DNA from 3 places in the Shewanella sediminis HAW-EB3 genome. Region 3 is predicted to be linked to each of the others. Evidence: predicted binding sites of a transcription regulator. Region 3 holds the regulator's gene; each other region holds the start of a gene.
The links. The regulator sigma-54, encoded in region 3, starts transcription at its own class of promoters, with help from an activator protein. The targets are predictions, from matches to a motif close to GTTGGCACGNNNNTNGNNT.
Positions count from the first base shown of each region.

Region 1: the regulator sigma-54 is predicted to act here: its motif matches at 1,517-1,535, upstream of pdsR (proteobacterial dedicated sortase system response regulator).
Region 2: the regulator sigma-54 is predicted to act here: its motif matches at 2,052-2,070, upstream of SSED_RS04800 (P-II family nitrogen regulator).

Region 1 is NC_009831.1:3,032,403-3,035,684, forward strand. Features, by position in the region: gene SSED_RS13095 (marine proteobacterial sortase target protein) at 1-609, opposite strand, end outside; gene pdsO (sortase-associated OmpA-like protein PdsO) at 639-1,376, opposite strand; gene pdsR (proteobacterial dedicated sortase system response regulator) at 1,702-2,394, shown strand; gene pdsS (proteobacterial dedicated sortase system histidine kinase) at 2,471-3,282, shown strand, end outside.
Region 2 is NC_009831.1:1,114,564-1,117,845, reverse strand. Features, by position in the region: gene SSED_RS04810 (hypothetical protein) at 1-278, opposite strand, end outside; gene SSED_RS04805 (ammonium transporter AmtB) at 396-1,646, opposite strand; gene SSED_RS04800 (P-II family nitrogen regulator) at 1,659-1,997, opposite strand; gene SSED_RS04795 (hydrolase) at 2,271-2,813, shown strand; gene nrfA (ammonia-forming nitrite reductase cytochrome c552 subunit) at 2,997-3,282, opposite strand, start outside.
Region 3 is NC_009831.1:869,630-872,911, forward strand. Features, by position in the region: gene rapZ (RNase adapter RapZ) at 1-25, opposite strand, end outside; gene ptsN (PTS IIA-like nitrogen regulatory protein PtsN) at 22-465, opposite strand; gene hpf (ribosome hibernation promoting factor) at 468-755, opposite strand; gene SSED_RS03735 (RNA polymerase factor sigma-54) at 822-2,315, opposite strand; gene lptB (LPS export ABC transporter ATP-binding protein) at 2,456-3,187, opposite strand; gene lptA (lipopolysaccharide transport periplasmic protein LptA) at 3,184-3,282, opposite strand, start outside.

The DNA of each region.
Region 1 (3,282 bases), 2.2 Mb from region 3:
GCCTTGAGGGTAATATCGTGGATTAACGACCATAGGAAACCTGAGGCTAAACTCACCCTCGTCATAGTCCACCAGTTCCTGATAGCTTATCTCCACTACTAAAAGCTCATCGGGCCCTAGGTTGGCAACAGAGGTTTTAAAAATGTTGGGGCGATTGTGCTCGACCAGGCTCGCTCGCTTACCCGCACTCTTTGCCTGCTCATATATTTTCTTTGCCTCCAACCGCTCCTTAATCTGCCCCTCTATGACTCGGGAGCCGATGAGTAACTTCATACCATCTACCGCGGCTTCATTAGGAAGAGGAAAAAGATAGCTGCCATTTAGCCATTCGCCGCTGAGATTTTTAAATGTCTGTTTCACCTTAACCCGATTCACCCACCCCGAAACCGTCATCTGAACTTCAGTTTCAAGGGGGAGCGACATCGATACTTGCGATCCGCCGTCCTGATCTGCCACTCGATAGACGAAGCTGCCCTGACTGAGCTCGGCATCAAATGATGCTTTCACATTCATCGATGGCAACAGCAATGCGCCTATAAGAAGGAGGAAGCCGAGAGCCCCCCGGTTGGGGGCTCCTTGACTGGTAGCCGATACCACATCAATTTTCATACGCATATTCCTTTATAATGAAAATCAATCTAATTGTTGGCAGTCAGTGCAGACCCTGTCGATAGCAGCTTGACGGTCACTCTTCGGTCGAAAAAGTCATTTTCGAAGCTCTGCTCTTCCGTCATCGGCGCGCTGGCCCCATAGGCCCTGAAGTCCAGGCGACTCTCATCTATCCCTTGATTGACCAGATAGGTTTTAACCTCGGCAACCCGCTGCTCAGATAAAGCCTGGTTATAGGTACTGTCCCCTCTCCTGTCGGCATATCCGGTCAAATCGAGTCTTAACTCGGGAGAAAGTGACATGGCATAGGCCACCTCATCGAGCTGCAATTTGAAGTGAGGGACAAGTTCAGATGATCCGGTTTTAAACTGTACATTCAAGCCCAACGAGAGTTCGGCGAGTTTTTGCTGATCTTCGGCTTTCAACTGGGCTAACTCATGTTGCGCCGAATCATATCGGTTCGATATTGCCATCAATGACCGATTCTCATCGCTGAGTTGATTCATTTTTGACTCCTGCATTGCCAGCTGCGCTTGCTGTGAGTAGAGCTCAGATTCATCACCGACTGACTTACCTATGATGGTGCCGGTAAATGCACCAATAATTGCCCCCACCGGACCGGCAACAACGGCGCCAAGCACAATCCCTGAGCTGAGTCCTATCAACTCTTCGTGATGCTGACGCTCTTCGCTTGTGTCCGATGCATAACTGACATTTGAAAGGGTTAAACTGCTGACAACCATTGCTGCGATAATCTGCTTCTTCATTTTGTTTTTCCTAATCTTGTTATTGACATAAATGAGTCGTCGACATCGGTAGTTCTTATCTCGACGCCGTTTCGATGTGTGTATTAAACAAGATGTAAATGTCGAAGGAAGGGATGAAAAATGGCATTACACATATGAATTGTGGCAAGAAAATGGCAATTGCCTTGGCTATCTTTTATCGCCCTGTTTTTCCTGTATAGTCACTGGCAATAAGACAAGGTATTCAGGCGTGCCACCGGTGAAACCTATAGCAATCGCAGAAGGTAAAGCGGTATTTCCAGAGCGTTGAATACCTATTACAACATCAAGGTTATTTTTAATGTCAATCAAACGTATTGCGATCGTAGAAGATGAAGCGGCTATCCGGGAGAATTATAAAGAGGTGCTGCAACAGCAAGGCTACAGTGTGCAAGCCTATCCCAACCGCCCCACTGCCATGCAGGCATTTTGTACCCGATTGCCGGATCTTGCGATTATCGATATCGGACTCGAGGATGAAATCGACGGCGGGTTCACCCTGTGTCAATCTCTGCGAGCCCTGTCCAGTAATCTGCCTATCATCTTCTTAACGGCCAGAGACAGTGACTTCGATACCGTGTGTGGCCTTCGTCTTGGCGCCGATGATTACTTGAGTAAAGACGTCAGTTTCCCGCACCTAATTGCCAGACTTGCGGCTCTTTTCAGACGCTCAGATCTTCAAGATGCTGCTCAGTCAGATGACAATTTACTCGAAAGAGATGCATTGACCATAGACGCTAACCGCATGCAAGTTTACTGGAATAACGTGCCAATCGAACTCACAGTCACCGAATTTTGGATGGTTCATGCCCTCGCAAAGCGACCCGGTCATGTTAAAAACCGTCAGGAGTTGATGCAGGAGGCGAAAATATTCGTCGATGACAGCACCATCACCTCCCATGTGAAGCGGATCCGAAAAAAATTCGTGGCTCAAGATGAGAAATTTGATTGCATAGATACCGTTTACGGCATGGGTTATCGCTGGGATCCCCAGGGGTAACCGATGGCAGACTCATCTAGATCAACCAGAGCGCCTGTGGACATATTTCCATCTATCTCAATTGAGCTAATCAAGCATGTTTAACCTCCCTGTAGGCCTTCGAACCAAGGTTGCGGTCCTCTCCCTTTTTCTGCTCTGCCTTCCCTGGCTGGGCTACCAATATGTATGGGAGATGGAGAAGTACCTGAGACACGGACAGGAAAAAACCCTCGAAGGCACGACACAGGCGCTGGCGACCGCCCTGCATGAGAGGCCAAAACTTTTTGACAGTCAGGCGAGCTTTTTAACTCAGGTTCAACAGGGGCGGGATCTCTATGCCTATCCACTGGCTGGCCCGATCCAGCTCGATGGTAAGTTGTCAGATTGGGCTCCCTATCGTCATAAAAGCATCGAGTATGGTAAAAACCATCAGATATTTAAAGCCGATCCTAATACTCCCTTAACCGTCAGCTTTACCCATATGGTGGGTAAGTATTCGGGTTACCTTTATAGCTTCTTCGAGGTCACAGATCCCAATGTCGTCTATCGCGGCAAAAACACATTACGAATCGATCAGAACGATCACCTCACCATAGCCACACTCGCCCCCGACGGTGTATTTAAACGTTACATCATATCGACCATTAAGGACGGTTGGATCAGCGCCTTCGAGTTACCCGAAGACCCCTCCCTCAGCACGCCGGTCAAACCTGAGATTCAGATTCAGGGTAAATGGAAAAAGACCAAACAGGGCTATAATGTCGAACTGCGAATGCCTCTGGATATGGTTGGCAGTAAGCTAGGGTTTGCGATACACGATGTGAATAATCTCAAGAGCCGCAGACTCGATGCCGTCGTCGGCACATCGGCTATCGATGATGTAGATAAACTCGGCACAGTGCTGGTTCC
Region 2 (3,282 bases), 240 kb from region 3:
CTGAAGAAATTGCCACCACAGGAGTAGTAGGCATAGGGACGCACCATAGGTATGCAGCCTATAGGCAGTGACTGCAGGATGTTAATTTGCTGCTGCATCCTCAGTGCTTGGCGCCATTCATCCTCACGCAATACCTGATCTCTTACCGCGAAAGCATCGAAAGGCTCACTCGATTTTCGTACCACGACCTGCCCCGCCTCAATGGGCACAGAAACGCCAGCCACCACTGCCACGGCTAAGATAAGCATCACTTGCTTCTGCCTTAAAAGATCAAACATACCCTTTGCTCCTGATTCCGAACCAGTACGAAAAGCACCCACTTTGTTCATCATACAAAAAAACAGGGTTTATACCAATCGGTATAAGCCCTGTTTTCAGCCACCAAGAGTCTGTATTTAGCGTGCGCTTTTCACCGAAACAAATTCAGGATAAGCGTCGATACCACAATCTGAGGCATCCATTCCCTTATACTCCTCCTCTTCGCTAACGCGGATCCCCATAGTCAGCTTTAACAGATACCAGGCTGCAAATGAGGCCGCAAATACCCAGGCAAAAATAACACCTGCGCCATAAAGTTGCCCCAGAATCGTGGCATCAGCATTTGAGAAAGGAACCAAGATCAAACCGAAGAAACCTGCAACGCCGTGAACTGAAATAGCGCCCACCGGATCATCAATTTTAACCCTATCTAACGCCACAATAGAGAAGATAACCAGACCACCAGCAGCAAGGCCTATGACGCCGGCAAAGGCGATAGAAGGTGACAATGGGTCCGCCGTAATAGCAACCAGTCCGGCTAACGCGCCGTTTAGTATCATGGTCAGATCAGCCTTTCCCCAAACCACCTTACATACGACTAACGCAGATACCGCCCCGAATGCCGCTGCAGAATTAGTATTCAGGAATATCTTAGCGACAGCCGTTGCGTTCTCAGCGTCTGATAACAGCAATTGCGAGCCACCATTGAAACCGAACCAGCCCATCCATAGAATAAACATGCCTAATGTCGCCATGGGTAAGTTTGAACCCGGAATAGGATTCACCTGACCGTTAGCACTGTATTTACCTTTACGTGCACCCAGTAGGAGTACACCGGCAATGGCTGCAGCCGCACCAGCCATATGCACGATACCACTACCGGCAAAATCGACAAATCCAGCTTCAGAGAGAAAGCCTCCTCCCCAGGTCCAATAACCTTCTACCGGATAGATAAAACCCGTCATTACGACGGAAAAAGCCAAGAATGCCCAGAGCTTCATACGCTCGGCAACTGCACCAGACACGATTGACATCGCCGTGGCGACGAAGACAACTTGAAAGAAGAAATCCGACTCCAGAGCATGGTCGGCATCACTCGCCTGAATTCCAATTAAGGTACTGATAGATGGTAACCAGCCGCCTTCGCCATTATCTACATACATGATGTTATACCCGACTATCAGATACATCACGCAGGCGATGGAGTAGAGGCAGACGTTCTTAGTTAAGATCTCGGTCGTGTTTTTAGACCTGACAAGGCCAGCCTCAAGCATGGCAAACCCAGCCGCCATCCACATCACTAAAGCACCAGAAATTAAAAAGTAAAAAGTATCTAACGCAAATCGTAATTCTGAAACCGTCACACCTAGTTTGACTAAATCTTCCATCACGTTTCTCCTCTAAAGTGCTTCGCTATCAGACTCACCCGTACGAATACGGATAACCTGCTCAAGATCGGTGACAAAAATTTTGCCATCTCCAATTTTTCCGGTACGTGCGGCATTGATAATGGACTCAATTAACAACTCGAGATTTTCAGCTTTAGTCGCTATATCAAGTTTAACTTTTGGCAGAAAGTCCACCTGATATTCGGCACCTCTATACAGCTCAGTATGTCCCTTCTGGCGACCGAAACCTTTAACCTCTGTTACCGTCATTCCTTCAATCCCTACCCCCGCGATGGCTTCGCGGACATCATCCAACTTGAATGGTTTAATGATTGCACTGACCAGTTTCATACGACCTCCAAAATAAAATTATTCTTAGTTTCTACGCACTTCTACAGATGACTAATTCAATCATCAGGCCAAGTTAACAAAACTATAACTTTTAATGTGTTACCTAAACCCCATGACCTTTCTATGGTTTTTTATGCACCAAACAAGTGCGTTTATTCAGCAGGCGCACAAAGTTAGCGCAGTAAAAATTACATGCTTGTTAGACCAAAAGACAATTGGACTGTGCGCCGTAGAAGCTATGATGAATTCATCGTTAATTTGGAGGGACCCCCTATGTTAAAACCTGAAGAGTGTGTATTCGTTGTCGTCGATATTCAGGGAACGCTGGCAAACGTCATGGAGAGAAGTGAGCCGTTACACCAAACGGTACTCAAGCTCATTCAGGGGTTAAGGCTCTTCGATATTCCGACCTTATGGCTGGAGCAGCTTCCGGATAAATTAGGCAAGACCAGTCCAATACTGTATGAACAGCTGATCGAAACTTCCCATCCCATCAGCAAGCAGCATTTCAGCGGCTGGAACAGCCAGGAGTTCAGAGCAAAGTTGATGAACTTGAATCGCAAGCAGATCATATTAGTCGGCATTGAAACCCATGTTTGTGTCTATCAAACCTGCAGAGATTTGCTTGATAACGATTTTGGTGTTCACTTAGTGATAGACGCATTGTCATCCAGAACCGCCGAGAACAAACAGATAGGCATTGAGATGATGCAAACGAGAGGAGCTCATATCACCAATATGGAGTCACTGCTATTTGAGCTACAACATGAAGCTGTTGGGGAGAGGTTTAAACAGCTACTGAGATTAATCAAATAGCGTCTTAGCATACTGCTTAGGAGTCAAAGAATCAGGCGTAGCTAATCCGGGTATTATTTTTGACCGTCAGTAAAAGAGTTCGAACGACATATCTCAGGATAATACCAATAAAAAAGCCCTCGTCGTATGACGAGGGCTTTTGCTATGCAGGTCTTTCAATTGCTCTATACAGAGCAAACTCGCTTAGTAAGTCGCTTCACGCTTCTTAGCTTCGGCTTCCCACTTAGGAAGAGTATTCTTCTTGAAGTCAGCCTTGTCAGCGTTCATCTTCTTCATATCCATACCTAGGGCAGCTTGTGCTTTAGCCTTGGTAGAAGTATCAGGGTAAGCAATTGGTTGCTTAACACCTTTAACAGCAAGTAGTTGAGCTAGCTTGATGCGAGCATCGGCCGCTTTATCTACTGAAGTACCTAATACACGTAGCGCTTCATCAGGAGCGTGAGCAGCAACACCATGAGAGGCTGTCGCA
Region 3 (3,282 bases):
GACCGGATACCATAACCAGTTTCATTGAGTAATTACCTGATAGAGTTCTGATTCATCTTGTGTTTTGCGTAACTGCTTCAATATCAGCTTATCATTGAGCTTCTCTGCCATAGTCGACAGGGTACTCAAATGCTGCTCACATTGATCCGCAGGCACTAATAGCGCAAATAGTATATCTACCGGCTGTTTATCAATCGAGTCGAAAGCGATAGGCTCTTCACACTTGATTAGAACTGCAACTGGTTGACTTATATTGGTTAATCTCCCGTGAGGAATTGCAATACCATTACCTATCCCCGTGCTGCCCATCTTCTCTCTAGCCAAAAGGCTTTCAAATATCTCTTGAGAGGTAAGGGTCGGGTACTGGACAGCCGCAAGATCGCTGATAAGTTCCAGTACCTTTTTCTTACTGCCCGGAGTGGCGCAGGTTGTGCACTCCGGCTGCAGGATCTTACTAAGTTCCATTATTAATGTTTTGTTAGCTTCTCTTTGTGTTTAATAACCTGACGGTCTAGCTTATCAATCAGGGAGTCAATTGCGGCATACATGTCCGCATTTTCAGACGTAGCAAAAACCTCACCACCGGAAAGGTGGAGTTTTGCTTCCGCCTTTTGCTGCATTTTCTGAACATTTAAAATAACGTGCACATTATTGATCTGATCGAAATGCCGTTCAAGTTTAGTAAACTTTTCTTCAACGTATTGACGTAGTGATGTTGTAATTTCAATGTGGTGCCCTGTTAGGTTTATTTGCATAGAATTACTCCTCCGTTTCCGATTGTGTTATGTAAACTAACGCTTGCTTATGATCTCAATAACGCTTTATAAACTCTTACGCTGATTCGATGGGGGGATGAGCAGAGCTTCACGATATTTGGCAATCGTTCGCCTCGCCACTTTGATCCCCTGTTCCCCCAGTAGCGTCGCCATTTTGCTGTCGCTCAGGGGTTTCTTCTGGTTTTCGGCTGCGATCAACTTCTTAATGAAAGCGCGTATCGCAGTCGATGAACATTCTCCACCATCATCCGTACCGACATGACTGGAGAAGAAGTACTTCAATTCAAATATCCCTCTGGGGGTGTGCATATACTTCTGTGTTGTGACACGTGAAATGGTCGATTCATGCATTTCAACCGCTTCGGCGATGTCGTTCAGCACCATAGGCTTCATCGCTTCTTCACCGAACTCGAAGAAACCTTGTTGAAATTTCACTATGCAGTTAGAGACTTTCAGCAGGGTCTCATTACGACTTTCCAGGCTCTTAATAAACCACTTGGCTTCTTGCAGGTGACCTCGGATATATTGCCCATCGGCTTGATTCTTTGTGCTTCTGGCCATGGAGGCATAGTGCTGATTGACATTAATCTTAGGCATATAATCCGGGTTTAACTCCACGACCCAGCGACCTTTCTTTTTGGTCACGGTGACGTCCGGGATCACATACTCATCTCGCCCAGGAGTAATGGCCAGTCCCGGTCTTGGGTTCAGCGTCTGGATCAGTGCAATCGCCTCTCTGAGATCATCTTCTTTCAATTTAGTCTTGCGCATTAGCAGACGGAAATCACGTCCGGCAATAAGGTCTAAATGTTCTTTGATCAAGAGTTTGGCATTGCCGATATGAGGAGTCGTGTCGGCATATTGGGCGAGCTGAATCGAGAGGCATTCACTGAGATCTCTTGCCGCAATACCGATAGGATCGAAATGCTGAACACGCTTGAGTACGGCTTCAACTTCATCCTGTTCAATTTCAGGGTCGCCCATTGCCTCGAGAATATCGTCGACACTTTGAGTCAGGTAACCGCGTTCGTCGATGGCGTCGATAATGGCGGTGGCGATGGCTAGATCATTATCGGAGAAAGGGGTGAGGTTTTTTTGCCATTCAAGGTGTTCATATAAGCCTTCGCTGGTTTCACCTTGAAAGGGCATATCGTCGTCGCGCATTGCCCCGGAACTGGAGTTTGGGGTCGCAGTATAGACCTCGTCCCACGTGGTATCCATGGGAAGATCTTCTGGCATGGAATCTTGGGTCAGTGCATCGGATGTCTCGACGGCTGAGCTATCTTGTGGGCCTTCGTTATCTGTATCACCTTCTGCTGAGGCGCTATATTCAGGCTCATCACTGGCTTTACTATCACTATTGACGGGCTCTGCATCGACTTGCTCTTCATCCAACTCAAGTAGTGGGTTGGAGTCTAATGCTTGTTGGATCTCTTGTTGCAGTTCCAGCGACGAAAGCTGCAAAAGGCGTATTGCCTGTTGCAGCTGTGGTGTCATGGTTAACTGCTGACCCATTTTGAGCTGGAGTGACGCTTTCATTTACCGCTATTCCCTTATTTTGTAATTATAAAATGAGAAAGCCTGCTAAATAATTTTTGGGGTTTCTCTGCCCCCTTAACTCGCTATCTGTTTGCGAGTCTTAACGAATCTGTTACTTGAAAATCGATGCTATAGATTAACTATAGCTTGAATTGTTCACCTAAGTACACAGCCCGTACCTGCTGATTGTCCAAGATTTCGGCAGGGGTGCCTTCTGCTATTAAGTTTCCGTGACTCACGATGTAGGCGTGTTCACAAACGTCCAGTGTTTCACGAACGTTATGGTCTGTTATTAGCACGCCAAGGCCTCGACTCTTGAGCTGTAAGATGATTTTCTTGATGTCGATAACGGAAATCGGATCGACGCCGGCAAAAGGTTCATCGAGCAAGATAAATTTTGGATTCGCCGCCAAAGCTCGTGCAATTTCGACTCGTCGACGTTCACCACCAGACAAGGCCATACCGAGACTGTCTCTGATATGAGTAATATGGAACTCTTCTAACAGGTGTTCGAGCTGCTCTTCGCGTTCATTGTTACTCATCTCAGAGCGGGTCTGTAATACCGCCATGATGTTATCTCTGACGGACAGTTTACGGAAAATACTGGCTTCTTGAGGCAGATAACCTATCCCTTTTCTGGCGCGTAGATGCATGGGATCTAAGGTCAGGTCATCCTCGTCGATAAAGATGCGTCCCTTATCGCTCTGCACTAAGCCGACCACCATATAAAATGTGGTGGTTTTTCCCGCACCATTTGGGCCTAACAGGCCGACAATTTGCCCTGTTTTTACTGTGAGACTCACATCTTGTACTACGGCACGACTCTTATAGCTCTTGGCGAGGTTAACGGCCTTTAGCGTCATCTCGCTCATTTTGGCTCCTGTTTTATAGTCGTTTGTTCCGGCTGAGTCTCTTTTTTCGTCTCAGGTTCATCTGATGGTGTTAGAGTTTTTGTCTCAGGTTTTGT